3 regions of the Mesorhizobium sp. M1A.F.Ca.ET.072.01.1.1 genome follow, and region 1 is predicted to be linked to each of the others. Evidence: predicted binding sites of a transcription regulator. Region 1 holds the regulator's gene; each other region holds the start of a gene.

Region 1 (10,420 bases):
GCTGCTCGGCCTCGACAACCAGGTTCTGGCGCAGCTCGTCTCCGGCGCCGTTCTCGACGAGCAGGCTCGCAAGCTCGGGCTTGGCCTTTCCAAGGACCGGCTGGCCGAGCTGACGCGCGAGGATCCGGCCTTCAAGGGTCCAGGCGGCCAGTTCGACCGCAGGACCTTCGAATATCTGCTGAGCCAGATCGGCATGCGACCCGAGGACTATCTGAAGAACCGCTCGCAGGTGGCGGTCCGCCAACAGATCGTCGAGGCGATTTCCGACGGCCTCAAGGCGCCGCAGACCTTCCTGAAGGCGGTCGCGCTCTATCGCGGCGAGGACCGCACGATCGACTATCTCGTCCTGCCGAAGACACTCGTCCAGCCGATCGAGGCGCCGTCCGACAGCGCGCTGAAAACCTATTTCGAAGCCAACAAGAAGAACTACGCGGCGCCGGAATACCGCAAATTCTCCTATATCCGGCTTGAGCCGCAGGACATCATGGACCCGACGGCGGTGACCGATCAGCAGGTCGCTGACGACTACAACAAGAACAAGGCGCGCTATACGACACCCGAAATGCGCACCATCGAACAGCTGGTGTTCAAGACGCCGGACGCGGCCAAGGCGGCATTTGACTCCCTGAAGGCCGGCGCCACCTTCGACAAGATCGTCACCGCAGAGGGCAAGACGCAGGCCGACACCGTGCTCGGCACGCTGGCAAAGGACAAGATCGCCGACAAGGCGGTGGCCGACGCAGCCTTCTCGCTCAACGTCAACGAGGTCAGCCCGGTGGTTCAGGGCGCCTTCGGCCCGGTGCTCTTGCGCGTCACCGAAATCAAGCCGCAGGTGGTGAAGCCGCTTTCGGAAGTGTCCGACCAGATCCGCAAGGATCTTGCGCTCGGCGAGGCAAGCCGCGTCCTGCTCGACGTCCACGACAGCTACGAGGACACCCGCGCTTCCGGTGCCTCGCTTGCCCAGGCGGCCGACAAGCTAAAGCTCAAGGTCGTCACCATCGACGCCATCGACCGCACCGGCCAGCGGCCGAACGGCACGATCGTCAACGACTTGCCGCAATCGGCGGACCTCATCAAGGCCGTCTTCGAGGCCGAGCCGAACACCGAGAATGAAGGCCTGACCACTGCCGCCAACGGCTTCGTTTTCTATGAAGTCCAGTCGATCACGCCGGCGCGCGACCGCACGCTGGACGAGGTTCGCCAGAAGGTGGTGGCCGACTGGACCGCGGCCGAGACCGACAAGCGGCTCATCGCCAAGGCCGGCGAGTTGGAAAAGCGCCTCAAGGCCGGTGCGACGCTCGACGTGATCGCGGGCGAGCTTAAGCTCGAGAAGCAGACCAAGCGCGGCCTGAAGCGCGACGCCGACGATGCCGATTTCGGCAAGGAGGGCGCGGCGGCCATGTTCGGCGTCGGCGAAGGCGGCACGGGCCTGATCCCCTCGCCCACCGGCGACGGTCAGATCCTGTTCAAGGTTGCCGAAGTCTTCGAACCTGCCGGTGCCGATGGCAGCTCTGTCCCGGAAGACGCGCAGAAATCTTTCAGCGCCGGCATATCCGACGATCTGCTCGATCAGTTGGTGGCGCAGCTGCAGTCGCAATATGACGTTCGTATCGATCCGGCCGCCGTTTCCCAAGCACAGACACGATGAGCGCGCTTAAGACATATATTGCCAAGGTCGCGACCGGCACCGCGCTCTCCTTCGAGGAAGCGCGCGAGGCCTTCGACATCATCATGTCGGGCGACGCGACGCCGGGGCAGATCGGTGGCTTCCTGATGGCGCTGCGCGTGCGCGGCGAGGCCGTGAGCGAGATCTCCGGCGCGGTCGCCACGATGCGCGCCAAGATGCTCCGCGTCGAAGCCCCGCGCGGCGCCATCGACATCGTCGGCACCGGCGGCGACAATTCGCATTCGGTCAACATTTCGACCGGATCGGCATTCGTCATCGCCGCCGCGGGTGTCCCGGTGGCCAAGCACGGCAATCGCGGCCTGTCCTCGCTGACCGGCGCGGCGGATGTGCTGATGGCGCTCGGCGTCAAGGTCGACATCGCACCGGACACGATCGGCCGCTGCATCCAGGAGGCCGGCGTCGGCTTCATGTTCGCGCCAGCGCATCATCCGGCGATGAAGCATGTCGGTCCTGTCCGGGGCGAGCTCGGCACGCGCACTATCTTCAATCTGCTCGGGCCGCTGTCGAATCCAGCCGGCGTCGGCCGGCAGATGGTTGGCGTCTTCCTGCCCGAATGGATCATGCCGGTAGCTGAGACGCTGAAGGCGCTGGGCACCGATCATGCCTGGGTCGTGCACGGCGACGGTTATGACGAGATCACCACCACGGGCGAGACGCAGGTCGCAGAGCTCGCCGGCGGCGAGATCCGCACGTTTACCCTCACTCCGGAAGCAGTCGGACTGAAGCGGCATAACAAGGAAGACCTGCGCGGCGGCGAAGCGGCCTACAACGCCAGGGCATTGCGCGATATGCTGGGCGGCGCTGCCGGCGCTTATCGCGATACCGTGCTGATGAATGCCGGCGCCGGGCTGGTGGTGGCCGGCAAGGCAACGACGCTCGGCGATGGCATCGAGGCAGCAGCGCAGGCCATCGACAGCGGCCGGGCGCTGGCGGTGCTCGACAAGCTCATCGAGATTTCGAACGGTTAGAATTTTGTCCGATATCCTGCGCAAGATCGAAGCCTACAAGCGCGATGAGATCGCCGCCGCGAAGCTCAGCGCGCCGCTTGCCGAGGTCAAGGCGAAGGCCAAGGATGCGGAACCCCCGCGCAGCTTCCTTGCGGCGCTTGAGGCCAAGCGGAAGGCCGGCGGCTTCGCGCTGATTGCGGAGATCAAGAAGGCCAGCCCTTCCAGGGGCTTGATCCGCGCCGACTTCGACCCGCCGGCGCTCGCCAGGGCCTACCAGCAAGGCGGTGCTGCCTGTCTTTCGGTGCTGACCGACGCACCGTCCTTCCAGGGCGCGCCCGGCTTTCTGACCGCAGCGCGCGCCGCCGTTAGCCTGCCCGCCCTGCGCAAGGATTTCCTCTTCGACCCGTATCAGGTTCATGAAGCCCGCGCCTGGGGCGCGGACGCGATCCTCATCATCATGGCGAGCGTCGACGACGCCTTGGCCAGTGAATTGGAAGCCACGGCCTTCGATCTCGGCATGGACGCGCTGGTCGAGGTGCATGACGGACAGGAGATGGAACGCGCGCTTCGCCTCTCGTCGCGGCTGATCGGCATCAACAACCGCGATTTGAGAACCTTCGAAACCAGTCTCGACGTTTCCGAGCGGCTTGCCGCCATGGTCCCGGCCGACCGGCTGCTGGTCAGCGAGAGCGGCATCCTCACCCATCAGGACTGCCGCCGGCTGGAAAAGAGCAAGATCGGCACCTTCCTGGTTGGCGAAAGCCTGATGCGGCAGCCCGACGTGGCCGCCGCGACCGCCCTTCTGCTGACGGGCAAGGCGCCGGCCGAGGCCGTTTGAGGATGCCTGCGCTTACGCATCTCGGCGCCAAGGGCGAAGCCAACATGGTCGATGTCGGCGGCAAGGCCGAGACGACGCGCACGGCCATCGCCGAAGGGTATGTCACCATGCAGCCGGAAACGCTGGAGATGATCCTGGCCGGCGACGCCAAGAAAGGCGACGTGCTTGGCACGGCGCGCCTCGCCGGCATCATGGCGGCCAAGAAGACGCATGAGCTCATCCCGCTTTGCCATCCCCTCCTTCTGACCAAGGTTGCCGTCGAGATCGAGCCCGATCACGCGCTTCCCGGCCTGAGGGTCACCGCGCTTGCCAGGGTTACCGGCAAGACCGGGGTCGAAATGGAGGCGCTGACCGCGGCGTCGGTTGCCTGCCTCACCATCTACGACATGGCCAAGGCAGCGGACCGCGCCATGGCAATTTCCGGCATCAGGCTGGTCGAGAAGACCGGCGGCAAGTCGGGCGACTACAAGGCAGGTCCTTAGCATGGCTTTGCTTCCGGTCGCCGAGGCGCTCCAACGCCTGTTGGACGGCGCGACCGCGCTGCCAGGCGAAAGCGTGCCGCTGGCCGACGCGGCCGGCCGGGTCCTGGCCGACCCCGTGGTGGCTCTGCGCACCCAGCCGCCCTTCAATGCGTCGGCGATGGACGGCTACGCCGTACGGGCCGCCGACGTAGCCTCGGCGCCGGCCCGGCTCTCCGTGATCGGCATGGCCCCCGCCGGGCGTGGCTTCACCGGCTCTGTCGGCAAGGGCGAGGCCGTGCGCATCTTCACCGGCGCGCCGCTCCCCGAAGGCGCCGATACCATCGTTATCCAGGAGAATGTCCGCGATCTCGGCGGCGGCGGCATCGAAGTGACCGAGCCGACCGCGGAGGGACGAAACGTCCGTCGCCGCGGCCTCGACTTCTGCGAGGGCGACCTGCTCCTCGAAAAAGGCCGCCAGCTCGATCCGGCGGCGCTTTCGCTGGCGGCATCGGCCAACCATCCGAGTCTCAACGTGGTGCGGCAGCCGCTGCTCGCCATCATCGCCACCGGCGACGAATTGCTGCCGCCGGGCAGCGCGCTCGGCCCCGACCAGATCATCTCGTCGAATGCCTATGGCGTCACAGCTACGGCCCAGTCGGTCGGCGCGCGCGCGCTCGACCTCGGCATCGCCGCCGACCGCAAGGACGCGATTGCGGCCCTGGTCAAGAAGGCGGTCAAGGCCGGCGCCGACGTCATCGTCACGCTTGGCGGCGCCTCCGTCGGCGACCACGACTTGATCCATGACGTGCTGACCGGCGAAGGCATGCAGCTTGACTTCTGGAAGATCGCCATGCGTCCCGGCAAGCCGCTGATGTTTGGCCGGCTCGGCGACATTCGCTGCATCGGCCTGCCCGGCAATCCGGTCGCAAGCCTGGTCTGCTCGCAGCTGTTCCTGAAGCCGCTTCTGGCGCGGCTGGGCGGCCGGTCCTGCCGGCAGGAAATCCGCACGGCCCGGTTAGGCGTCGCAATGCACGCCAACGATCTCAGGCAGGACTATGTGCGCGCCGTGGTCCGCGAAGATGCGGGGGCGTTGATCGCAACACCGTTCGGCATCCAGGATTCCTCGATGTTGAGGTTGCTCGCCGATGCCAATGGCCTGATCGTGCGCCCACCCTTCGCACCGGCGGCTGAAGCCGGCGAGGAGTGCAGCGTTCTGATGTTACGCTGAACAAAACGTCAACACATTCACTAAACTTTAAACGGTTGCGGAACACAACTGGAACAGATAGTGTTTGTTCTGGGTTTGTTTTTCGATTCTGGTTTCAGAACCCATGGGGGCCGCCATGCTGACGCGCAAACAACATGAACTGCTGATGTTCATCCATGAACGGCTCAAGGAAAGTGGCATTCCGCCGTCTTTCGACGAGATGAAGGAAGCGCTCGACCTTGCCTCGAAATCGGGCATCCACCGCCTGATCACGGCGCTGGAGGAGCGCGGTTTCATTCGCCGGCTGCCGAACCGGGCGCGTGCCCTCGAAGTGTTGCGCCTGCCTGACTCGATCGCGCCCGGCCTCAATGCGGCGAAGAAATTCTCGCCGAGCGTCATCCAGGGTGGCCAAGGCAATCTCGGCCGCCAGATCAAACCGGCGGCGCCCGCCCGCACGCCGACGCCCAGCAATGACGACGACGCCGTTTCAGCCGTCTCCATCCCGGTGATGGGTCGCATTGCCGCCGGCGTGCCGATCGACGCCATCCAGCACCAGACGCATTCGATCACAGTGCCGCCGGACATGATCGCGGGCGGCGAGCACTACGCGCTCGAGGTCAAAGGCGACTCGATGATCGAGGCCGGCATCTTCGATGGTGATACGGTCATCATCCGCAACGCCAGCACTGCGAGCCCCGGGGAGATCGTCGTGGCGCTGGTCGACGACGAGGAGGCGACGCTGAAGCGCTTCCGCCGCAAGGGCGCCTCCATCGCGCTCGAGGCTGCCAATCCGGCCTATGAGACCCGCATCTTTGGTCCCGATCGCGTCAAGGTTCAAGGCAAGCTGGTGGGGCTCATCCGCCGCTACTGAGGGGGCTGCGGCTTGGCTTCCGGCTTCTCGGGCTTCTTGTAAGGCGCTAACCCCCTCGCCTCACGCGAGTAGCGCCGCTGTTCGTGCCAAGGGCGGTACGGTTTTTCGACGGCGTATTGAATGGATGCTCGCGCCGTCGCCGATTGCGGATCGAAGAAGACGGCGGCACTGCCGTCGCGCGCGAGCTGCCGCTTGGTGACGACGAGGATACGTGGATCGCGGCAGGGATTGTAGGCCGTGGCGTCGTTGATGACGATGAGGTCTGCAAAGTCGCAGGCAGGTCGGGAAGCTTCGCGGTTCTCGGCGAGCGCGACGATCGCGCCCGATGGATGCCGGCCAATGCAGAGATCGCCCGTGCAGTAAAAGGGCGATCCAGGCGGCAAGTCGACGGGATCGGCTATGTCCAGCGTGCCCTTGGCGAATGTCTCCGGCGGCACGATCGTTTCGGCCTTGAGCGCGCGTTTCCAGTTATCGGTGGTGAACTCGTTGGAGCGGGCACGATTGACGGCGAGTTCGCCGCCGCCGATCGGCATCGCCACCAGATGCGCGTCCTCCGAGATCAGCAGGTCCGGCGTGCGCACCTGCGGGATGATCATGACGGCCGCGACTGCCAAAGGAATTGCGGCCAGCCTCAGCCAGGTAGTCGCCATCGTGGCGATGACGAGCGCGATCGTCGCCAGCAGCACCGAATGGATCGAGATCAGGCCCACGGCATCGACCGGCGACCACTCCGAAAGCCACGCCGAGATCGCGATCATCGCCGTCAGGCCCTTGCCCATCAAATAGAGGAAGGGCCCGTCGAAGCCGAACGGCATCATGACCGCGCTGGCGACGGCGAGAAACATCACGACCGTGACGATCGGCATGATCGCGAGATTGGCCAGCAGGCTGAGCGGCGAGACGCGCTGGAAATGCCAGATGGCAAACAGCGCTGTGGCACTTCCGGCAATGATCGACGTCATTGCGGCGCCACCTGCTCCGACTGCCAGTTTATGCGACATGAACCGCAGGAACGAACGCTTTGCCGGCGGCGCTCTCACCTTGCCGGCGCGGTAGTCGGACCAGCCGGCATAGGCGCCGACAAGAGCGGCGGTTGCCGCGAACGACATCTGAAAGCTCGGGCCAACCACTTCATGCGGCGACACCAGAATGACGGCGATGGCCGAGATCGCCAAGTTGCGCATCGTCAGCGCGGCGCGGTCAAAAAGCACGGCGATCAGCATGACGGCCAGCATGATGAAGCTTCGCTCGGCGGCGACCACCACGCCGGAGATGACGAGATAGGCGGCGATCGACATAAGCGCGATTGCCGCGGCATGTTTCTTCACCGGCCGGCGTGACGAAAAATCCGGGAACAGCGCAAAGGCGCCGCGCAGCAGAAGCATGACCGTGCCGGCGACCAGCGCCATGTGCAGGCCCGAAATCGAGATGATGTGATAGATGCCGGTCCGCCGCATCGCCTCGTTGATGTCCTCCGGAATGCCGGCGCGCACGCCGACGATCAGTGCGGCGGCAATTTCGCCTTCGGGTCCGCCGACGGTGCTTCTGATGTGGTCGGCAATGTTTTCGCGCGCGTTCTCGATGGCCGAGGCGATGCTCGTCTGAGCGATCGGGTCCGTTGGCGAAATGACTTTCGGGTCGCCGAGGAAAAATCCGCTGCCGCCGATGCCGGAAAAATAGCTGTCGAAGGAAAAATCATAGCTTTCGGGACGGACCGGCCCGGTCGGCGGCAGGAGCCGTGCGTAACCCGTAACCAGCGATCCGGCCTTCATGCCGGCCGGGATCCTGCGTGCCGAGAGCCTGACGCGATCCGGCGCGTAGCGCAGCTTTGGATGCGCTGTCGAGACGAGATCGATGGTCAGCCTGACGCGGCCATTGGCCATTTCCTCGGCGACGGCGACGCGGCCTGTCAGCCGCGTCTGGATTTCGGAGCCGAGCATCGGTGTTGCGGCGCGCCAGGTCTCGACCTTCGCGGCGACGAAGCCCAGCGCGCAAAACAGAGCCGCCATAAAGACCAGGTGTGTCTTCAGCCAGGGACGCGAAACGGCCGCGCATAGAGCCATCAGCGCCACCGCCGCCAGCGGTCGGTAAAGATCCGGCTCGGCGCTCAAGGAATAATAGAGTATCACGCCGGCGGCCAGGAACACCGGCACCAGCAGGAAGCCGATGCCGCGGTCGAGCTCGGTGGAGGCTGCCTCGGCCACACCCCGGCGAAACGCGGAAAACGAGGCACGGCGGAACCGCCTGCGGATTAAGTCGATGGCTGCCGGCGGACGAGCTTGTAGCGAAGCATCGCCGTCCGGCGGCAAAATTTCGGCGGCCGGACGCGGCACTGGAACCAAAACCGGTACAGCCTCGGCAGGCACGGTGGCGGCAAACAGCAGGCGCTCGCTCACGCCAGCCGTCGTCTCCTCGCCCTCCTCCGCACCCCGGCCACGTCCAGCCATCGGGTCTGCCCCTTGCGCCCCAGACCTCCTATGCTACATGAACGCCCACCGCGCGAAAGTCCGCGCAAACATGCCCGCTTCAGTGCTTCTTCCGAGAGTTCCATGTCCGACAAGGTCGTCACCCGCTTTGCCCCCTCGCCCACCGGCTATTTGCACATCGGCGGCGCGCGCACGGCGCTGTTCAACTGGCTCTACGCCAGGCACACGGGCGGCACGATGCTGCTGCGCATCGAGGACACCGACCGCGAGCGCTCCACCGAAGCGGCGACGGCCGCTATCCTGGACGGGCTGACCTGGCTCGGCCTCTCATGGGACGGCGAGGCCGTGTCGCAGTTCGAGCGCGCGCCGCGCCACCGTGAGGTGGCAGAGGAGCTCGTACGGCTGGGCAAGGCCTATTTCAGCTATGAGACGCCTGCCGAGCTGGAGGCGATGCGCGAGGCGGCGCGGGCCAAGGGGCTGCCGCCGCGCTACAATGGCCAGTGGCGCGACCGCGAGCCCTCCGAGGCCCCTCCCGGCGTCAAGGGCGCCATCCGCATCAAGGCGCCGACCGAAGGAGAGACCGTCGTGCACGACCGCGTGCAGGGCGAGGTGCGATTCCCGAACAAGGACCTCGACGACTTCATCATCCTGCGCTCGGACGGCAACCCGACCTACATGCATGCCGTCGTCGTCGACGATCACGATATGGGCGTCACCCACATCATCCGCGGCGACGATCACCTGACCAACGCCGCGCGCCAGACCGTAATCTATAACGCCATGGGCTGGACCGTGCCGTCGATGTCGCACATCCCGCTGATCCATGGTGCCGACGGCGCCAAGCTGTCGAAGCGCCACGGCGCGCTCGGCATCGAGGCTTATCGCGCCATGGGCTATCTGCCGGAGGCCCTGCTCAACTATCTGGCCAGGCTCGGCTGGAGCCACGGCGACGACGAGGTGATGTCGATCAAGGATATGATCTCCTGGTTCGACATCGGCGACGTCAACAAGGGCGCCGCCCGGTTCGACTTCGCCAAGCTCGAGGCGCTGAACGGCGTCCATATGCGCAAGATGGACGACAAGGCGCTCTTTGATGTTCTCGTAGCCACCCTGCCCTATCTCGAGGGTGGCCCGGCGCTCGCGGCCAAGCTCGACGACAGGCGCAAGGCACAGCTGCTTGCCGCCATGCCGGGCCTCAAGGAGCGGGCAAAGACGTTGGTCGAGCTTGTCGATGGAGCCGGCTTCCTGTTCGCCGAGCGGCCCTTGCGGCTCGACGAAAAGGCTGCGGGGTTGCTTGGCAGCGACGCCCGCGCCATTTTGCGCGGCGCCCATGCCGCGCTCGCCGCGATCTCCAGCCAATGGAGCGCCGCGACCGCGGAAGCCGCTATTCGCGATTTTGCGCAGGCAGGCGGCCATAAGCTCGGCGCCGTGGCTCAACCGCTGAGAGCCGCGCTCACCGGCCGCAGCACCTCGCCCGGCGTGTTCGATGTGCTCGCTGTGCTCGGCCGTGAGGAGAGCCTGGCGCGGGTTGCGGATCAAATCGATTAGGAGCGAACTGGCCCAAGAAGATTGGCATTGAAAGGTGTGTTTCGCAGTGCAACATTAGGCCTTGGCCCAATCTGGCACGCACCTCCTAAAATGCGGTGGCAAGTTCGCGCATTCCGGTGATTTCGACGTGTCGTTTGCAGGAATTGCCTTGCCGGCATGAGAAAACATAAAGGAGTTTGCAATGAGCGAAGCTGCGACAAAACTGGAATCGGGCGGCAAGGCGCGCGAGTCGACCGCAAGGCTCGAGCTCGCCGGCAAGACGCATGAATTCAAGGTGCGAAGCGGCTCGACCGGGCCCGACGTCATCGACATCGGCGCGCTGTACAGCACCACCGGGGCCTTCACCTACGATCCCGGTTTCACCTCGACGGCAAGCTGCGAGTCGGCGATCACCTTCATCGACGGCGACGCCGGCATCCTGCTGCATCGCGGCTA
Region 2 (10,420 bases), on a different contig from region 1:
AGCGAGGATCGCATGGGCGAACGCATCATCGAACTGCGCGACATCAAGAAATCCTACGGTCAGGTCTATGCGCTGGGCGGCGTCAACCTCAGCGTCGACCGCGGCGAGGTGGTCGGCTTGATCGGCGACAACGGCGCCGGCAAGTCGACGCTGATCAAGATCCTGTCCGGCGTGGTCAAGCCGACCAGCGGCGACATCCTCGTGCGCGGCAAGCCGGTGACCGGATGGAGTGCCGCCCGCTCGCGCGATGCCGGCATCGAGACAGTCTTCCAGGACCGCGCTTTGGCCGTGCAGCAGACAATCGTGCGCAACATCTTCATGGGTCGCGAGCTGAGCGGCTTTCTCGGCTGGCTGAAGGTCAACAAGGAGATCGAGGAGGCAAGCCGGCTGATGCGCGAGATCGGCTTCACCTCGAAAGTGTTCACGCCGCATTCCATCGTCGGCCAGCTTTCGGGCGGCGAGCGTCAGGGCGTGGCGATCGCGCGGGCCATCTACAAGCAGGCGGAGCTGATCATCCTCGACGAACCGACGACGGCGCTGTCGCTGACGGAGACCGCCAAGGTCTTCCATTTCGTGCGCCAGGTGCGGGCGAGCGGCCGCTCGATCCTGTTCATCGGCCACAACATTCATCATGTCTTCGACATCGCCGACCGCTTCGTGGTGCTCGACCGCGGCAAGGTGGCGTTGACGGCGGACCGCAGCGAGGTCAAGTCAGCCGACGACCTCATCGACTTCATGGAAGAGATCGCGCATCCGGGTGGCCTGCCAGGGCTACACGAGACGGGCGGAGCGGAGCAGAGAGCGCGATGAGCAAGGCCATGGAACCCGATCTGCAAACACCTCTGGGAAGGGCAAGCGGTCCGACAGCCAAGGAATCAGGCAAGGAGTGGAGCCATCCTTCCGATCACTGGCTGCGCGGCTTCGTCCTCGACAACCGCTCGGCGCTAGGCACGCTTGCCGTGTTCATCGTCATGATGGCGATCTTCATGATCGCAAACCCGGCCGTCTTCACCACCTGGTATCTTTACAGCTCGGTGCTGACGACGCTTCCTGTCGCGCTGTTCGTTGTCGTGCCGCTGGTCTTCGTCGTCACCTGCGGCGAGATCGACCTGTCGTTCCCGGCGACGATGGGTTTCGCCTCATGGGCCTTCGCGATCGTCGTGCAGGCCGGCTACGATCCGTTCCTCGGCATCGCCGCAGCGCTTCTCACCGGCACGCTGCTCGGCTTCCTGGTCGGATCGCTGGTGGTCTATGGCGGCCTGTCGTCGCTGATTGCCACGCTCGGCATGAACTTCCTGCTACGCGGGCTGATCCAGATCATCAACGAGGGCAAGTCGACGGCGCTGACCAGTCTGGCCGGCAGCTCAGCTTACGCGATCTTCTCCGGCCAGCTCTGGGGCATCCCGGTGCAGATCTTCTGGGCGATCGCCTTCGTCGTGTTTTCGGCGCTGCTCTACAACCGCCATCGCTTCGGCGCCCAGGTGAAGGTGGTCGGCGATAACCCGGACAGTGCCAAGCAGATGGGCATCGACGTCCAGCGCGTCCGGGTCAAGGTGTTCGTCTTCACCGGCATCGGGGCGGCGATCGCCGGAACCTTCTCGGTGATGATCAACTTCACCTGGTGGCCGACGGCGGGCGACGGCTATCTGCTGCCGGTGCTGGCATCGGTGTTCGTCGGCGGCACGCCGACCTGGGGCGGTATCGGTACAGTCGTCGGCGGCGCGATCGGCGCGGTCACCGTGTCGTTCATCCAGACCGGCGTCGTGGCGGCTGGTTTGAGCGGCTTCTACGTGCAGTTCTTCAACGGGCTGATCATCATCCTGTCGCTGCTCGGCCACAAATGGAACCAGGCGCGGTATCGCTGAGAGGCTGCGGTTTTCGGACGGCGGTCCGTTGGCCGCCGCTCAAACGCTGGCGACAAACCCGTCCAGCACGCGTTTCTGGCCGGCCTTGTCGAAGTCGATGGTCAGCTTGTTGCCGTCGATGGCGGCAATGTTGCCGTTGCCGAATTTCTGGTGGAAGACGCGGTCGCCGAGCTTGAATGGCGAGGGTGTGTCGGCGACCGATTTGGCGACCAGTTCGCCTTCGATGGTGCGGCCTTTCACCGAGGTGCGGCCGGCGCCATAGCCGCTGTCGGTCTCGCCATAGCCGATGCGTTCGACCTGGTGGCCGGAGCGCGTGCCCCAGTTGCGGTCGGTGGCCTCGGTGCGGTTCGCCTGCGCGCGCTGCCAGCCGGGCGTTGCGTAGGTGTTGGAGAAGCTGCCGGATTTTTCCGCGCCGATATTGTCGAAGCGCGAGGCGCCGTAGGGATTCTGCCGGCCGCCGCCGCGGCCTGAGGCGAAGGAGCCGCCGCCATAGGGATTGCTATAGCCGCCATAGGAATTGCCGCCGTCGGCGACATCGACATGGGCTTCCGGCAATTCATTGACGAAACGCGACGGAATGGTCGATTGCCACAGGCCGTGGATCTGGCGGTTTGAGACGAACCAGACGTGCAGGTTCTTTTTCGCGCGCGTCAGGCCGACATAGGCGAGGCGGCGTTCTTCCTCGAGGCCGGAGCGGCCGCCTTCGTCCAGTGCGCGCTGATGCGGGAACAGGCCTTCCTCCCAGCCGGGCAAGAATACGGTCTCGAATTCAAGCCCTTTCGCCGAATGCAGCGTCATGATCGAGACCGCATCGAGCGATTCGCCCTGCTCGGCCTCCATGACCAGGGCGACATGCTCGAGGAAGGAACGCAGGGATTCGTACTCCTCCATGGAGCGGATCAGTTCCTTGAGGTTCTCCAGCCGCCCGGGCGCTTCCGCCGAACGGTCGTTCTTCCACATGTCAGTGTAGCCGCTCTCATCGAGGATGGTCTCGGCGAGTTCGGTATGCGGCGTGGTCTCCAGCGCCTTCTGCCAGCGCTCGAAATTGGCCGCGACCTCGCGCAGCGCGGCGCGCGGCTTCGGCTTCAGCTCGTCGCTTTCGGCGAGCGTCGCCGCGGCCTCCAGCATCGGGATTTGCATGGCGCGCGCCGTGTCGTGGATCTGGCGGATGGTGGCTTCGCCGAGCCCGCGCTTCGGCACGTTCACGATGCGCTCGAAGGCAAGGTCGTCGCCGCTGTTGGCGACGACGCGGAAGAACGCCAGCGCGTCGCGGATTTCCAGCCGTTCGTAGAAACGCGGGCCGCCGATGACGCGGTAGCTCAAGCCGAGCGTGATGAAGCGGTCTTCGAAGGCGCGCATCTGGAAGGACGCGCGCACCAGGATCGCCATATCGTTGAGGTTGTGCTTCTGCCGCTGGTAGGCCTCGATCGCCTCGCCGATGGCGCGCGCCTCTTCCTCCGAATCCCAGGCGGCATGGACATGCACCTTATCGTCCTCGGGGTCGTTGCGGTCGGTGAACAGCGTCTTGCCGAAGCGGCCCTCATTGTGGGCGATAAGATGCGAAGCCGCACCCAGTATATGCGCGGTGGAGCGGTAGTTGCGCTCCAGCCTGATGATGGTGGCGCCCGGAAAATCCTTGTCGAAGCGCAGGATATTGTCGACCTCGGCGCCGCGCCAGCCATAGATCGACTGGTCGTCGTCGCCGACGCAGCAAATGTTGACAGTGGATTGACGCCGGTTTCCCTCCCCCTTGAGGGGAGGGTGGCCGGGTGAAGCCCGGTCGGGAGGGGTCCTCGCGGCAGTGCTCGACGCTCCGGCGCCTGATGACTGGGCGGCGCCTTCCGCGGCGACCCCCTCCGTCCGCTTCGCGGACACCTCCCCCTCAAGGGGGGAGGATTGCGGCCTCTGCGCCAACAAGCGCAGCCACATGTATTGCGCGGTGTTGGTGTCCTGGTACTCGTCGACCAGGATGTATTTGAACTTGCGATGATAGTCCCTCAGCACGTCCGGATAGGCGCGGAAGATGCGGATCGGGTGATAGAGGAGATCGCCGAAGTCGCAGGAATTCAGCGTCTGCAGCCGTTCCTGATAGGCCTTGTAGAGCTGGCGCCCCTTGCCGTTGCCGAAGCTGCGCGCGTCGCCTTCCGGAATCTCGTCGGGGCCAAGGCCCTTGTTCTTCCAGTTGTCGATCATCTGCGCGAAGGTCTTGGCCGGCCAGCGCTTGTCGTCCAGATTTTCGGCCTGGATCAGCTGCTTGATCAGCCGCACCACGTCATCGGTATCGAGGATGGTGAAATCGGATTTCAATCCGGCAAGCTCGGCATGCCGGCGCAGCAGCTTGACGCCGATCGAGTGGAAGGTGCCGAGCCAGGGCATGCCCTCGACATTCTGCTCGCCGATCAGCAAGCCGATGCGCTGCTTCATCTCGCGCGCGGCCTTGTTGGTGAAGGTGACGGCGAGAATCTGCGAGGGGAAGGCCCTGCCGGTGGCAAGGATGTGGGCGATTCGCGTGGTGAGCACCCGCGTCTTGCCGGTGCCGGCGCCGGCCAGCACCAGAACCGGGCCTTCGGTCGTTTCAACAGCGAGCCGCTGTTCGGGATTGAGGCCGTTCAGATAATCGGGCGCACGGTTCTGCGCGTTGCGTGCGGCCATGGCGCGCGCGGCAAGGCCGGATGGGGCGGCGGGCCGCGCATTCGGTTCGTCAAAAAAGGGCATGTCTTCCGAAAAGCCGGACATCGCCCCCGAATGTAGTGATTCGGCAGCGAAAGGCCAGAAGTGTCTCCGTTTTGTTCTAGTTGTTCCTGTTCGGGGCCGCCTTGACAGGCGCAACTTGCGAGAGAAAGCTGCCAACAGGGCAGGGACGGCAAGCCGTTGCCTCAGAGGCGCCGCAAGCGCGCAACAGTCGAAGGAGTATCGTCTTGGCTGTCACCATCACCTCCCTCGTCCTTTTGCTTATCGGCCTGGTCCTCGGCGGCGGCGGCATCTGGCTGGTGACGTTGGGTGGCAGCTGGTACTACCTGATTGCCGGACTGGCCTTCCTGATCACCGCCTGGCTCGTTTTCCGCCGCAGATCGACAGGGCTCTGGCTCTATGCCGCGATCGTGCTCGCCTCGCTGTGCTGGGCGGTGTGGGAAACCGGCTTTGATTGGTGGCAGCTCGGCCCGCGCGGCGGCATCATCGTTCTCATCGCGCTCTGGCTGCTGACGCCATGGGCCAGGCGGGGATTCACCGGTCCGGACGGACGCGCTCCGCTCATCCTGGCGGTGCTCGCATCGCTTGCGGTGGCCGGCTATTCGATGACCGCCGATCCGAAGGACATCGGCGGCACGCTCAACACCGATAAGGTGACGCCGACGGCCAATCTCGGCGGCGACATGCCGGCGGGCGAATGGCATTTCTACGGCCGCACGCCGTTCGGCCAGCGTTACTCGCCGCTCGCTCAGATCACGCCGGACAATGTCGCCAAGCTGCAGCCGGCCTGGACCTATCGTACCGGTGACATTAAGGGTCCCGACGACATCGGCGAGACGACCTATCAGGTGACGCCTCTCAAGGTCGGTGATGCGCTCTACATCTGCACGCCCCACAATTTCGCCATCGCCATCGATGCCGAGACCGGCAAGGAGAAGTGGCGCTACGACCCGAAGATCAAGCTCGATCCCAACCGCCAGCACCAGACCTGCCGCGGAGTTTCCTATTACGCCGATGCGAAGATCGCGGCGGGCCAGCCCTGCGCGACACGCATCTACCTGCCGACTTCGGACGCCCGGCTTATCGCCCTCGACGCCGCGAACGGGCAAGTTTGTCCGTCCTTCGCCGAAGGCGGCACGCTGAACCTGATGGCCAACATGCCCTTTCCGAAGTCGGGCTACTACTATTCGACCTCGGCACCGCTCATCCTCGCCGGCAAGATCATCGTTGGGGGCGCGGTCAACGACAATTATTCGACCGAGGAGCCGTCGGGCGTCATCCGCGCCTATGACGCGGGCACCGGCGCGCTGTTGTGGAATTGGGATTCCGGCAAACCGGATCAGACGACGCCGCTGCCGGCGGGGCAGAAATACACCAATAATTCGCCCAACATGTGGTCAACGGCGAGCGCCGACGAGAAGCTTGGCCTGCTCTACCTGCCGCTCGGCAACCAGACGCCCGACCAGCTCGGCATGGGCCGCAGCGCCAATGTCGAAAAATTCTCCTCCTCGATCACCGCGCTCGACCTCAACACCGGACAGTTGCGCTGGGTGCGCCAGGCCGTGCATCACGACCTGTGGGACATGGACGTGCCGGCGCAGCCGACGCTGGTCGACATCACGACGGGGAGCGGCGTGGTGCCGGCACTGGTAGGGCCGACCAAGCAGGGCGATCTCTATGTGCTCGATCGGCGCACTGGCGAACCGATCATTCCGGTGAAGGAAGTGCCGGCACCGGGCGGAGCGATCGAAGGCGACCATACCTCGCCGACGCAGCCGTCGTCCGACCTGTCGTTCAACCCGAAGCCGCTGACCGGCGCCGACATGTGGGGCATCACCATGTTCGATCAGCTGGCGTGCCGGATCGAACTGAAGACACTGCGTTACGAGGGACGCTACACGCCGCCCTCGCTGCAGGGCACGCTGGTCTATCCCGGCAATTTCGGCGTGTTCAACTGGGGCGGGGTCGCGGTCGACCCGGTGCGGCAGGTGATGTTCGGCATGCCGACTTATCTCGCTTTCACGTCGAAACTCATTCCGCGCGCGGACGTGCCGCCGCCCGGCGACACCAAGGGCAGCGAGCAGGGGCTCAACCGCAATGAGGGCGCGCCTTACGCGGTGGTGATGGGGCCATTCCTGTCGCCGCTCGGCATTCCCTGTCAGGCGCCGCCCTGGGGCTATGTCGCCGGCGTCGACTTGAGGACCGGGCAGATCGCCTACAAGCATCGCAACGGCACCGTCTACGACATGACGCCGCTGCCCCTGCCGCTCAAGGTCGGCGTTCCAGGCATCGGCGGGCCGATGATCACGGCCGGTGGCGTTGCCTTCCTCGGGGCCGCGGTCGACGACTATCTGCGCGCATATGACCTTACGACGGGCAAGCAGCTCTGGCGCGCGAGGCTGCCGGCCGGCGGCCAGTCGACACCGATGACCTACACCGTCGCCGACGGCCGCCAGTTCGTGGTCATCGTCGCCGGCGGCCACGGCTCGGTCGGTACCAAGCCGGGCGATTATGTGATGGCTTACACGCTGCCCAAGTAGACGAGGACATCCAATCGCGCCGGCCTTTTTCGCCGAGCACGTGGCCAAGCGCCTGCAGCGACGACAGCAAGCGCCGCCTCAGCCAGCCGCTACGCCGGAGGCCTCACGTTCCCGGCATTCCCCTTTTTGCCGTTCGGACCGGGCGGGGCCGCTCCGCAGTTTTCCGTCCCACCGTGACAGCACCATCAACTTTTTCGGAATGACTAAAATGTGATGGATGCGGAAGCCACCGGCAATCGTCATGGTCGAAGTTCGGGTCGAGTGCCGTTGTCGCCGGCGGATGACTGGACCGTGCGCGTTCTAACCCTATCTTGCGCGTCAAACAGTCGTCGAGGAGAGCCATGACCGAACCTGCCGCCAAGCCTGTCGTCACGCAGCCCATCATCACTCAGGCGATGATCGATGCCTATGACGAATATACGCATCTGACGCTGGACCGGCGGCGCTTCATGGAGCAATTGACCCGGCTCGCTGGATCGGGCGCCGCGGCCGCCGCGATCGCGCCGATGCTGGCTGCGAATTCGGCCAAGGCGGCGATCGTCGCCGAGAACGATCCGAGGGTGAAGGGCGAGGACATCACCTATCCCGGCAGCCGCGGCGAGATGAAGGGCTATCTGGTCAAGCCGGCGAACCAGTCCGGCAAACTCGGCACTGTGATCGTCGTCCATGAGAACCGGGGGCTCAATGCGCATATCCGCGACGTCGCCCGGCGCGTGGCGCTGGAAGGCTTCGTCGCGCTGGCGCCGGACTTCCTGTCGCCGCTCGGCGGCACTCCCGCCGACGAGGACAAGGCGCGCGACATGTTCAGCAAGCTCGATGCTGCCCAAGTCGCGGCCGACGGCGTAGCGACGGTCGCCTATCTCAAGACTTACCAAGACAGCAACGGCAAGGTCGGCGCGGTCGGCTTCTGCTGGGGTGGCGGCACGGTGAACACGCTCGCCGTCAATGCGCCGGACCTCAGCGCCGGCGTCGCCTATTACGGCATGCAGCCGAAGGCCGAGGATGTGCCGAAGATCAAGGCGGCGCTGCTGCTGCATTATGCCGGGCTGGACGAGCGCATCAATGCCGGCATCGACGCCTACAAGAAGGCGCTCGACGCCGCGCATATCGAATACACCGTCTATGTCTATGACGGCGTCAACCACGCCTTCAACAACGACACCTCGGCCGCGCGCTACGACAAGAAGGCGGCCGATCTGGCCTGGGGGAGGACGCTCGCCTTCCTTAAGGAGAAACTGGCCTGAGGTGTGTTGATATTCAGGTGAGCCCGGCCTGCGAATGGCGGCTTCCTGCGCTTCCGGTGCTCACTTACTTCAAAGTACGCTCCGCTCCGGTTCTCGGAATCCACCATTCTCGGCTCGGCCTGACCTGAATCTCAACACACCTCGACGGCGGCGGATCACTCCGGCGCCGGCTTGTGCATGGCGACGCCCGCCACAACCAGCGCGATGCCGAGGCAATCGGTGAGGCTCGGAACCTGCCTGAGCACGACGACGCCGATCAGGGTCGCGGTGAGCGGCAAGAGCGATAGCATGAGCGCGAAGCTCGCGCGCGGCAGCCGCGCCATGGCGAGCTGGTCGCAAATGTAGGGGATGACCGAGGAGCAGATGCCGACGCCGATACCGGCGATCATCAGTTGCGGCGCCGAGAAGGCTGGCAGCGCCTCGATGAGGCCGACCGGCAGCACGACGAGGAAGGCGATCGCCATGGCGGTGCCGAGGCCGGCGACGCCGAGGCCTGTCCGGGCGATGCGGTGGCCCAAAACGATATAGCCGATGAACAGTGCGCCGTTGAGAAAAGCCCAGAACAGGCCGACGGATTCGCTCGACCATTTGACATCGATGAGCAGCAACGTTCCGGCGACAGCGATGGCGAGCGCCGCGAAATTGCGGGCTTCTGAGGCCGACCAGCGCGACTCCAATAGTGCCGACGAATTCGATCGCGGCGACCAGCGAGATCGGCAGGCGGTCGAGAGCCAGATAGAAGGCGCAGTTCATCACCGCCAGGCAGGCGCCGAAGGCCAACAGCAGCAGGCGGGCCGAGCGGTCGGCGCGCGTGAAAACCGTCCATGGCCTGGTAAGCGGCGCGAAGACGAGCGCGGCCGTGGCGATGCGCAGCCAGGCCATGCCGAGCACGCCGACCTGAGCGAACAGCAGCGCGGCGAAGGCCGGCCCAAGATAGTGGAAGATCGCGCTGACGCAGAACCAGACATGCGGCGGCACCGCATCGGCCAGTCCGGCGAGGGCAGGGCGTGCAGCGTCGGTGTCGCTGCCGGCCCGGTTTGTCGGACGAACTTGCGCTTCAGAATTCATAGGGTCATTATCGCAGGCGAACTTCGCGACTTATATGGATGATGCACGGCTCCGATCGCCGTTCACCTTCTGAAGAAAAGACAATTATTTGAGACGCCTTCGAAATGAAAATGGCGAGCTGGATGCGGCGGACCTGAAAATCCTGCGACTCCTGGAAAAGGATGCGCGCACCAGCACGGCGGAGCTGGCGCGCGCCGTCGGGCTCTCGGCGCCGAGCGTGGCCGAACGCATTCGCAAGCTGCAGGAGAATGGCGTGATCCAAGCCTATACGGTGAAGATCAATCCGACGGCGCTCGGCATGAAGCTGTCGGCATGGCTGCGAATCAGGCCGGTCCCGGGGCAGCTTGCCGTGGTGGCCGGGATCATTCGCGACCTGCCGGAAATCGCCCAATGCGACCGAGTGACCGGCGAGGATTGCTTCATCGCGCTCGCGCATGTCGGCTCGGTGGCCGAATTGGAGCGGGTGATCGACAGAATTATTCCCTATGCGATGACCAACACCGCCATCATACAGTCGTCGCCGGTCGAGGCGCGCTCGCCGCTTGGCAGTTTAAGGGAGCGCTGAAGGCTCAGTGTGCCCCCGTCTCATGCGCGCCTGCTTGAGAATCGCGCGCCAGCGGATCATGTCGAAGGGGATGGGCTCGTTGTTGTTGGCGATGTGGAAGATCTCGTTGTTGACGTTCTTCAACGATCGCCAGAAATCATAGTCGGTGATGCGCGGATCGGCCGCCAACCGCTCCACTTCGACCTTGATGTCGGTTTTCATGCACTGTCCTCGCACCGCATTCCGCCTGCCGCCCGCGCGTAAACCCGGTGCGGCGGTTTTCGAACGCGCCACTGAGTCGTTCAACAGACTCAATCGGCTTGTTCACGTTAAAACCTTGGTAAGGTTAACGCGGGTGTGCGGCTTTTCAAGCGCTCTTGCGTTTGATGCCGATCGAACGGCCGGCACGCTCCGGCATCGGCAACGCGGCGTGGGCAGCGCGCATGGCTTCAACCTGTGCCATCACAT
Region 3 (10,420 bases), on a different contig from region 1:
GCGGCGCGAGGCCAAGGCTGCCTTCGGCGACGACCGCGTTCTGGTCGAAAAATATGTCGACAAGCCGCGCCACATCGAAGTCCAGGTGTTCGGTGACAATTTCGGCAATGTCGTGCATCTTTTCGAGCGCGACTGCTCGGCGCAGCGCCGCCACCAGAAGGTGATCGAGGAGGCGCCCGCCCCCGGCATGACGCCGGCGCTGCGCAAGGCGATGACGGAAGCGGCGGTGAAGGCCGCCAAGGCAATCAGCTATTCGGGCGCCGGCACGATCGAGTTCATCGTCGATGCTTCCGAGGCCCTCAAAGCCGACCGCTTCTGGTTCATGGAGATGAACACACGGCTGCAGGTCGAGCATCCCGTCACCGAGATGGTCACCGGCGTCGATCTGGTCGAATGGCAGCTTCGTGTCGCCGCCGGCGAAAAACTGCCGAAGGCGCAGAACGAGATCGCCCTTGCCGGACATGCTTTCGAGGCGCGCATCTACGCCGAGGACGCGGCCAAGGGATTCCTGCCGGCGACGGGCACGCTTTATCATCTCAAATTCCCCGACACGCCGCCGGAGGATGCCGCCATGCGCATCGAGACCGGCGTGCGGTCCGGCGATGCGATCTCGCCCTTCTACGATCCGATGATCGCCAAGCTGGTGGTGCACGCCAGGGACAGAACCACCGCGCTTGGCGCGCTGCGCAAGGCGCTGGCCCGAACCGAAGTTGCCGGCTCGACGGTCAACACAGCCTTCCTTGCAGCACTCGCCGCCGACGCCGATTTCGCGGCGGGCGATATCGACACCGGCCTGATCGGCCGGCATCAGGACGCTCTTGTCGCTGTTCCCGCGCCAAGCGATGAAGCGATCGCCGCGGCGGCGCTGGCAGCGACCGACGCAAGCACGGCGGGTCCGGCCGCCGATCCGTGGTGCTCGCTCGCCGGCTATGCGCATTTCCATACGCTGGCGCGCCGCACCCGGCTGCGTTACGGCGAGGAGAACATCCTGGCCCGGGTTTCGGCGCGGCCAGACGGCCGCTTCCAGGTGGCGCTGGAGGCGCCGCATGACGCGCTCAACGCGCACGACCTCAGGAGCATGCCGCGCAGCGCGCGCTGGCCGGGCCATGTCACGGTGTTCGAAGGAGCGGTCGGATATACATTCACGGTGCCGGATCCGCTGGCCAAGGCGGATGAGGCCGCGGCCGCGTCGGACAGCCTGCGCGCGCCGATGCCGGGATTGGTCAAGCTGGTGCGCGCGGCAGCGGGCGATGCCGTGATCAAGGGCCAGCCGCTCCTGATCCTCGAGGCGATGAAGATGGAACATACGATCGCCGCACCCCATGACGGGGTGATTGCCGAGATCGCGGCCGAAGGCGCGCAAGTGAGCGACGGCACGGTGCTGGTGCGGTTCGAGGACGCACGGGGCTGAGCTGCCGGTCGCCTTGGATCGGCAACGGGACAAACTGGCTGGGGCGGCAGGACTCCAGGGGGACGCCGTAGAGCGCCGAACTGGCCTCCAAATCAGTGCCAAGGCACATACGAAAACGGCCGGGACAAATCCCGGCCATTTCCAATCGATCTGCAGAACGAATTACGGCTTGATCGGCGCGTATTTGCCGTCGTGCCACTGGTTGATGTCGTAGCCGGCGTTCTTCAGGTCGCCCTTCTCGTCGAAGATCACATCGCCGACCACGGTGCTGATCGGCTTGCCGTCCTTCAGCGCCTCGGCGACCTTGGCCGGGTCGTCGGTGCCGGCGCGCTTGACGCCTTCGGCCACCGCCTGGATCACTGCATAGGAGAACAGCGTGAAACCTTCCGGTGTGAAGCCGCCTTGCTTGATCTTGGCCACGGCCTCCTTCGCTTCCGGCTTCGACTGCGGATCCGAGGGGAAGACGAACATCGTGCCTTCACCGGCCGGGCCGGCGATCTGCCAGAATTCCGGCGAGGCGATCGAGTCCGGCATGATCAGCTGGAACTTGACGTTCTGCTCCGCTGCCTGGCGCAGGATCAAGCCGGCCTCCGGATGGTAGCCGCCGAAATAGACGACGTCGGCCTTGAGCTCTTTCAGCTTGGTGACCAAAGCCGAATAGTCCTTCTCGCCGGCATTGATGCCTTCATAGTCGACCTCCTTGAGGCCGCCGGCATTCATGGTCGCCTTGACAGCATCGGCAACGCCCTGACCGTAGGCGCTCTTGTCGTGCAGGACGACGACGTTCTTGCCGGCATAGTTCTTGGCGATCCATGGACCGATGAAAGCGCCCTGCGCATCGTCACGCGTGTAGAGGCGCATGATCGTCGGCCAGCCGGCCTTGGCCGCGGCGTCGGTCAGTTCCGGATTAGACGAGGCCGGGCTCATCATCAGGGTGCCGGCTTCGGCGTAGACGGCGGAAGCGGGAATGCTCGAGCCCGAGCAGGCATGGCCGTCGACGAATTTGACGCCGTTGGCGACGATGCGGTTGGCGACCGACACCGCCTGCTTCGGATCGCACTGGTCGTCCTGGATGTCGATCTTGATCTTGTTGCCGTTTACACCTCCGGCGGCATTGATGGCATCCGCCGCGGCCTGCGCGCCCTGTTTGAACTGGTCGCCGATGTTGGCGAGCTGCCCGGTCATCGGGCCGACCACCGAAATCGTGATGTCGTCGGCGAAGGCAACCGATGCGCTCATCGTCAGGCCCAATGCGGCCGCGCTCAAAATACCCAATCTTTTCATGACAATAGAACTCCTCCACTTGCGCGCGGCCGTTCCGGCCACGCTTCTTCCAGAGAGCCGGGACAATTTCACCCTTCGCCGGAACTGTCGAGAGCACAATCTATCGGGATTTGGTTCATTCCGACGGGGAGTTCTTGGGCCAAGCCGCCGTTCCCATACAGGCGGTGACTGCGCAAATGCAAAAGCCGCGCCGGCCTTGTCCCGGCCGGTCGCGGCTTTTGCAGTCGAGCTTCCCGGCGCCCCGCGCGCCTGAACCCGCTCGCTTCCCTGTGTTGTCGCACGGCTTGAGTTCGTTGACCTGCCGCGTTCTTGGTCTGGTTAACCGGCCGTCTTTTTGCGGCCTTGTCCCTTAAGAGCTTCCGGGCCTTACCCCGCAAAATCAGTGCATCGTCATCCATTCGCGCGCTTCGCGCAGCGCCTTGGCGATCTCGGCCTTCGACATCGATGCCGACAATTCCGAGCGCAGCTCGGCGGCGCGGAGCGATCCCTTGATCGCGGCGATGTTGAACCATTTGTGGGCGGCAATGACGTCGGTCTCGCAGTCGCGGCCGGTCGCATACATCATGCCCAGTTCGAAAAGAATGTCGGCCTGGGCAGTTGCCCCCATGGCGCCGAAGCCGGCTTCAAGCATTTCAAAGCGTGCCATTTCAATCCCCTGTCTGCTCCCGAGAGCTGCCTCCTTGTGTCCCTGGAATTCCCCTGGGCGGGCCGCTCTTTCGATGCTTTCGAGGATGACGGCTCGCCTTGAATCCGTCGTTAAATGGCTTGCTTAATTTGAAGAAAACAAAGCTAAAACAAGAGGTAAACGCGAAGAACCGTTAAGCATAGGAATCCAGCAATTCAGCCGATCTGCGCCAAATTCGTCGAAAATTTGAGGCGCGGGAATCAAGACTTCGCTAACCACGGAAACCGAAGCCTTTTTCGCCATCGGTTCATTTCCAGCGACCGACGCGGCCGAAATCCTTGCAAGCTTCCGTCGCGGCACCGCTTTCGTTTTGGCGATGGCTGGATTAGCTTTACGTTTGCGTAAGGGACAGAAAGGCGGAACGAGGCCCGCCGGAACCCTAAAGGGAGGACAAGCATGTTTCGAAAAGTCAGCCTGGCCCTGGCGGCCACCTTGATGATGGCAGGCGCCGCGTCGGCCGACCCGATCGAGGGCAATTGGAAGACGCAGGCCGGATCGACAGCGGCGATCGCCGGCGGCGGGGCGTTTTCCATCACGCTCAAGTCCGGCAAATATGCCGGCAAGACGATCGGCTCCTTCAAGGCGGCCGGCGACAACAAGTACACCGGCACCATAACGGACCCCGAAACCGACAAGACCTATTCCGGCAAGGCGACGCTTTCCGGCACCTCGCTAAAGATGAGCGGCTGCGTTCTGGGCGGACTGATCTGCAAGACCCAGACCTGGCACAAGCTCTGACAGTCGAACGGATGACGATGCAAAAACGGGGCCCGGCGCCCCGTTTTCTTTTTGAGCGCCGTTTCTGAGCGCAACGCTGGACAAGGCACTTCGCAGGCCTTCGGCCGGTCATGACCCCATCAGCCAATTTGAACGGCAGATGAATATCGGTCTCAGAACCGGTTCAGAGGCGTTCGGGCATTCTCCTCGCCATCGAAGGAGAGACCAATGCTTGTCCGCCGCTTCACCATCGTCTGCCTGCTGATGAGCCTGTTCGGCATGTTCTTCGCCATCCTCGTGGCCGAAGCCGGCCGTCCGGCGCGCTCACCGCGAATGGCCGATACCTGCCGGCTGGACTGCATGAACCATTTCGGCCGCTGAAACGACCAATACTCGAAACCGGAACGACCACCATGAACCGCATCGCTGCCTCCACCCTCAAAGCTCTTCGGCTCCTGCCGCGGGCGATGCTCATCCTGATGGTGCTTGCCGCTCCTGTGCTGGCGGTGCCGATGATGCGCGCAGACGCCGGTTCGGTCATCGAGGCGCCAACGCCGAAGAAGGCAGGCATCGGCTTCGTGCTGCTGGTCAGCCTGCAGCGCGGCTGACACGGCCAGACAAAAATACGTCGCAAGGCGGGCTTCGCGCCCGCCTCCCCCTCCCAAGCGCTCTTCCAAATCCCTATATTGGGCCATGGAAAAGCGAATCTACCCCCAAGCCATCGAATCGGTCGTCATGCCGGAGCCTTTCGGCAGGCAGAGTTTTGACGACGCCAAGAAGGCGGTCGCGGCGCTGGAGGCGCTCTACGACCGCAACACCAAATTCCTGCGCGATTCCTTCGCCAAGCTCGCCGCCGGCGGCGACGAGAGCAGGCGCTACCGGGCCTTTTATCCGCAGATCGGCGTCACCACCACCTCGTTCACGCAGATCGACTCGCGCCAGGCCTACGGCCATATGCCGACGCCCGGGCATTTTGCCACCACCATCACCCAGCCAAAGCTGTTCGAGAACTATCTCGTCGAGCAGCTTCGGCTCATCATGCGCAATCACGGCGTCCAGGTCACGGTGTCGGAATCGACGACGCCGATCCCGCTGCATTTCGCCTTCCTGGAAGGCACCTATGTCGACGGCACGGCTGCCGAGCGCATCAGGCGACCGATCCGCGACCTGTTCGACGTGCCGGATCTCGACGGCACCGACGACCAGATCGCCAACGGCACATTCGAGGTGGCGTTCGGCGAGCCGAGGCCGCTGGCGCCGTTCACGGCACAGCGCATCGACTATTCGCTCCACCGCATGACGCATTACACGGCGACCAGCCCGCAGCATTTCCAGAATTTCGTGCTGTTCACCAATTACCAGTTCTACATCGACGAGTTCGTGGCGCGGGCCCGCGAGCTGATGGAGAGCGGCGGCGGCAGTTACAGCGAATTCGTCGAGCCGGGCAATCTCGTGACCAAGGCCGGGGCCGGCGCGGCGAGCGAAGGCACCCCGCCACAGCGCCTGCCGCAAATGCCGGCCTACCATCTGAAGAAGTCGGGCCATGGCGGCATCACCATGGTCAATATCGGCGTCGGCCCGTCCAACGCCAAGACCATCACCGACCATATCGCGGTGCTTCGGCCACATGCCTGGGTGATGCTCGGCCACTGCGCCGGCCTGCGCAACACGCAGGCGCTGGGCGACTATGTGCTGGCCCATGCTTATGTGCGCGAGGATCATGTGCTCGACGACGACCTGCCGGTCTGGGTGCCCATCCCGCCGCTGGCCGAGATCCAGGTAGCGCTGCAGGAAGCGGTCGCCGAAGTAACGGGACTTTCCGGCTACGATCTCAAGCGCATCATGCGCACCGGCACCGTCGCCACCATCGACAACCGCAACTGGGAACTGCGCGACCAGCGCGGACCGGTGCAGCGCCTTTCGCAGTCGCGCGCCATCGCGCTCGACATGGAATCGGCGACGATCGCCGCCAACGGCTTCCGCTTCCGCGTGCCCTACGGCACGCTGCTGTGCGTCTCCGACAAGCCTTTGCATGGCGAACTGAAACTGCCCGGCATGGCGACGGAATTCTACAAGCGGCAGGTGGCGCAGCACCTCACCATCGGCATCAGGGCGATGGAGAAGCTGGCCGAAATGCCGATGGAGCGGCTGCATTCGCGCAAGTTGAGAAGCTTCTCCGAGACTGCTTTCCAGTAGCCGAGGCAACTCATCGTCTTGCCCGGGCCGCAATTTTGCCGATAAGCAGGCCTGAGCGAGACTATGTCGCTGCAAAAAGATGCCGGCGACATTCGGCAGAACACGACTGACATGACAACAGGCGGCGCGCGCTCAAACATGACGGCTGGGGTGGCATTCCTGGCGATGACGGCACTCACGGCCGCGCTGCTGGCCGGATTCCTCGGCGCGCTGCATCCAGCCCTCGATTCGTTCTCGCATTTTCGTATTCATCTGAGCGTGCTCACGGCGCTGCTGGCGGTGGCGCTGCTTGCCAGTTCGTACCGGCTGCAAGCGGCAGCAGCGCTGCTCTTCGCCCTAGCCTGCCTCGCCACGACGGCCAGCGCGCTGCCCAGGTTGTGGCCGCAGCAGGCGGTCGCCAAACCTGCCGACCGTATCCTCTACAGCCTGCTGCAGATCAATCTTCGCTTCGACAATCCGACGCCCAAGAAGGTGCTGTCGCTGATCGGCCGCACCAACCCTGATGTGATCACACTCGACGAGGTGTCGGGAATGTGGACGAGAGAGCTCGGCTATATCACCGGCGCCTATCCGTACCGCATCCTCTGCCCCTACCCCAACGGCGTATTCGGGGTCGCGCTGCTCTCGCGGCGGCCTTTTGCCCCGGGCACCGCGCCGCATTGCGAGCCGCGCGGTGCGATGGCAACCGCCACGGTCGATTTCGGCGGCACCGGCGTCGATGTCGCGGCAATCCATTTGAGCTGGCCGTGGCCGCGCGAGCAGTACTGGCAGATCGGCGAGCTGGCGGAGCCGCTTGCCGCGCTCGGCGAAACCGCCATCATGGCCGGCGACTGCAACGCCGCGCCGTGGAGCGCTGCGGTGCGTCGTGTCGCCTCGCTCGGCGGACTGAGCGTGATGCCGTCGGCCGGGCCGACCTGGATTCACCGGAAGCTGCCGGATTTCATCCGGCGCTTCGCCGGCCTGCCGATCGACCAGGTGTTCAGCAAGGGGGCCGTGACAATCCATTCGGCGACGCGGCTGGAAGACGCCGGCTCCGACCACTTGCCGGTGCTGGTCGAGTTCTCGTTGCGGTCCGACGGCCGAGAGCCCGAGCACGAGCATCAGTCGGCGCTGGCGGCAAACGCACAACTTGGCAAGACGGGCAGTTAGCGTCGCATTGCTTCCCGCCGCATCGCCGGTTTCTGCTTGTGCCGCTAGGGCCTGATCAAAGCAGCGACCAGGTGCTCGACATGACCGCCTTCGCGGTGCTCGCGGGCATCGAAGGCATTTTGCCTGGCCTCGTATTCGGCATAGACGGCCTGGATGCGCCGGCGCGCCTCGCTGCGCGCCTTGTAGCAATAGGGGTCGTTAGCGACCCTAAGACCGGTGATCGAGCGATCGGTGACGCGCATCATTTCCCGGGCAATGCGGCCATGGGTTCCCTCGTGGGCGCGCACGCCGGCGAAGAACCGGTTCCAGCGCTTCTTCAATGCAGGCGTGGCTGGCGACGCCAAGCGGGGGAAAGTGTAGAAGAGACTGAGCGTTCCGTTTGCCTGCCGTATCCGGCACGAGCCCTTGTCCTGGATAACGCCAAGCTCCCAGTCGGCCGTATAGGCGGTCTGGGCGATGGCATGCGTCATGAAGCCGTGCTTGGGACCTTTGCTGCCCATCGCCTCGATGAGCGCCGCGCCCGAATTGCCGGCAATGTCATAGGTGCGCGTCTGGACCAGCACCCTGGTGCCGGCCGAAGCCTGCGGCGCGCAGAGCGCGCCGAGAGCGACAAGGCATGTCAGAACCGCCATGCGCATAACCGTCTCCTCCCTATCCTTAGGGAAAGGGAACACAAGCAGGCAGCGGATTCAACAGCCTTGAGGTTGCGCCGTCGCAACCGGTATTGCTCGTAGGTGCCGCCTGTTACCCGGCTCTCGCCAGCCGCAGGATGGCGGCTGTCGAGCCGGCCCGGCCAGACGTGGGGCTCACATGCCTTGGTAGACCGGCCCCTCTCCGCCTTGCGGGGGTGCCCAATTGATGTTCCGGTTCGGGTCCTTGATGTCGCAAGTCTTGCAGTGGACGCAGTTCTGCGCGTTGATGACGAAGCGCACGTCCTTGGCGGACGGATCGGCAGCGGCATTGCCGTCCTTGTCCACCCACTCATAGACGCCGGCCGGGCAGTAGCGGGTCGATGGCCCGGCGAACACGTCGTGCTCGGAACGCTGCTGCAGCGCCATGTCGCCGACGATGAGGTGCACGGGCTCATTTTCCTCATGGTTGGTGTTGGACAAAAACACCGAGGAGAGCCGGTCGAAGGTCAAGACGCCATCCGCCTTCGGATAAGCGATTTTCTGGTGCTTGGAGGCGGGCTCGAGCGTCGCATAGTCTGCCTTGCCGTGCTTCAGCGTGCCGAAGGGCGAGAAGCCGAACAGCGTGTTCAGCCACATGTCGAGACCGCCGATGCCGACACCGACGATGGTGCCGAAGCGCGACCACAGCGGCTTGACGTTGCGCACCTTCTTCAGATCCCTGCCGATGTCGCTGCCGCGCCAGGCGTCTTCATAGGAGGCGAGCTCGTCATTGGCCCGGCCGGCGACAATGGCGTCCGCGACATGCTCGGCGGCCAGCATGCCGGACAGCACCGCATTGTGCGAGCCCTTGATGCGCGGCACGTTGACGAAGCCGGCCGCGCAGCCCATCAGCACGCCGCCGGGGAAGGAGAGTTTCGGCACCGACTGCCAGCCGCCCTCGGTAATGGCGCGCGCGCCATAGCCGATCCGCTTGGCGCCCTCGAAGGTGCCTCTGATCGCCGGATGAGTCTTGAAGCGCTGGAATTCCTCGAAGGGGGAGAGCCAAGGATTCTTATAGTTCAGATGGACGACGAAGCCGACCGCCACCTGGTTGTCTTCGAGATGGTAGAGGAAGGAGCCGCCGCCGGTTTTCATGTCGAGCGGCCAGCCGAAGGAGTGCTGCACCAGCCCCGGCTTGTGGTTCTCAGGCTTGACCTGCCAGAGTTCCTTGAGGCCGATGCCGAATTTGGCGGGCTCGCGGCCGTCGGCAAGCTGGTATTTGTCGATCAGTTGCTTGGCCAAAGAGCCGCGCGCGCCCTCGCCGATCAGCACGTATTTGCCCATCAGCGCCATGCCCGGAGCGTAGGCCGGGCCATGCGTGCCGTCCTTCTCGACGCCCATGTCGCCAGTGATCACGCCGGTCACGGCGCCGGCGTCGTTGTAGACAAGGCTCGCCGCGGCAAAGCCCGGATAAATCTCGACGCCGAGCGCCTCGGCCTTGGTCGCCAGCCAGCGGCAGACATTGCCAAGCGAGACGATGTAGTTGCCGTGGTTGTTCATCAGCGGCGGCATCAGGAAGTTGGGCAGGCGGAAGGACCCGGCGGGGCCCAGCACCAGGAAATGATCGTCGGTGACAGGCGTCTTGAAAGGGTGCCCTTCCTCCTCGCGCCAGCCCGGCAAAAGGCGGTCGATGCCGATCGGGTCGACGACGGCGCCGGACAGGATATGGGCGCCGACCTCGCCGCCTTTTTCCAGCACCACGACGGAAAGGTCGGGGTTGAGCTGCTTCAGACGGATCGCCGCGGCAAGGCCGGCCGGACCGGCGCCGACGATGACCACGTCGAATTCCATGCTCTCGCGTTCGATTTCGCTCATCTGCCCCTCGCTGGCTTGCCCTATTCTCGCATTTTGCTGGCTCACGCGCTGCATAGCGTATCAATTCGCGACGCGAAACCGGCGCTGACGTGACAAAGCCGATTTCGACAAAAAGTCGCGGTGTTCCATACGAAACGGCCATCGGACAGGCGACGGCGAAGCATAGGCCAGGGCCATGCAGTTGGAAGGCCAGGCCCGTCCGGCACGTTTTTAATTGTTCGACGGCTTGCTTATCGGCAATACTTGGCCCCATGCGCACTCCCGAGCCAACCGGCTTTTCATTGAAGCGCTTACTCTTCACGCCCGGCGTGCTCTGCCGCGCGGTTCTTCCGCTCCTCTTTTCGCTCGGCGCGGCCCAGGCCGATCCGCAGAAAGTCTGGGCGGCCGGCGCCTACTCCTTTTCCGACGAGCTCGGCGGCTTCCGCATCACCGGCGCTTCCGGAATCGGCACCAAGGATGACCCGCTGGTCATCACCGAGGAGCTGAATTCGG

The links. Region 1 encodes LexA, which represses DNA repair genes until DNA is damaged. Its sites were predicted from a motif close to TGTTCNNNNTGTGTTCNG; they were not measured.
Region 2: the regulator LexA is predicted to act here: its motif matches at 4,642-4,659, upstream of EOA32_RS13420 (UvrD-helicase domain-containing protein).
Region 3: the regulator LexA is predicted to act here: its motif matches at 3,475-3,492, upstream of EOA32_RS08425 (sel1 repeat family protein).

The regions. Positions count from the first base shown of each region.
Region 1 covers NZ_RZSF01000054.1:14,863-25,282, forward strand. The annotation lists gene EOA32_RS10780 (peptidyl-prolyl cis-trans isomerase) at 1-1,648, shown strand, start outside; gene trpD (anthranilate phosphoribosyltransferase) at 1,645-2,655, shown strand; gene trpC (indole-3-glycerol phosphate synthase TrpC) at 2,657-3,472, shown strand; gene moaC (cyclic pyranopterin monophosphate synthase MoaC) at 3,475-3,954, shown strand; gene glp (gephyrin-like molybdotransferase Glp) at 3,956-5,161, shown strand; gene lexA (transcriptional repressor LexA) at 5,277-6,011, shown strand; gene EOA32_RS10810 (ComEC/Rec2 family competence protein) at 6,005-8,458, opposite strand; gene gltX (glutamate--tRNA ligase) at 8,561-9,985, shown strand; gene gltA (citrate synthase) at 10,167-10,420, shown strand, end outside.
Region 2 covers NZ_RZSF01000075.1:2,796-13,215, forward strand. The annotation lists gene EOA32_RS13410 (ATP-binding cassette domain-containing protein) at 13-810, shown strand; gene EOA32_RS13415 (ABC transporter permease) at 807-1,865, shown strand; gene EOA32_RS13420 (UvrD-helicase domain-containing protein) at 1,905-4,601, opposite strand; gene EOA32_RS13425 (glucose/quinate/shikimate family membrane-bound PQQ-dependent dehydrogenase) at 4,784-7,096, shown strand; gene EOA32_RS13430 (dienelactone hydrolase family protein) at 7,438-8,340, shown strand; partial or broken gene EOA32_RS13435 (DMT family transporter) at 8,496-9,408, opposite strand; gene EOA32_RS13440 (Lrp/AsnC family transcriptional regulator) at 9,497-9,973, shown strand; gene EOA32_RS13445 (hypothetical protein) at 9,959-10,174, opposite strand; gene EOA32_RS13450 (thioesterase family protein) at 10,320-10,420, opposite strand, start outside.
Region 3 covers NZ_RZSF01000038.1:4,771-15,190, forward strand. The annotation lists gene EOA32_RS08415 (acetyl/propionyl/methylcrotonyl-CoA carboxylase subunit alpha) at 1-1,411, shown strand, start outside; gene EOA32_RS08420 (ABC transporter substrate-binding protein) at 1,574-2,695, opposite strand; gene EOA32_RS08425 (sel1 repeat family protein) at 3,075-3,341, opposite strand; gene EOA32_RS08430 (DUF2147 domain-containing protein) at 3,777-4,118, shown strand; gene EOA32_RS38460 (hypothetical protein) at 4,326-4,478, shown strand; gene EOA32_RS08435 (hypothetical protein) at 4,511-4,705, shown strand; gene EOA32_RS08440 (AMP nucleosidase) at 4,833-6,293, shown strand; gene EOA32_RS08445 (endonuclease/exonuclease/phosphatase family protein) at 6,432-7,442, shown strand; gene EOA32_RS08450 (DUF922 domain-containing protein) at 7,487-8,080, opposite strand; gene EOA32_RS08455 (electron transfer flavoprotein-ubiquinone oxidoreductase) at 8,249-9,928, opposite strand; gene EOA32_RS08460 (hypothetical protein) at 10,180-10,420, shown strand, end outside.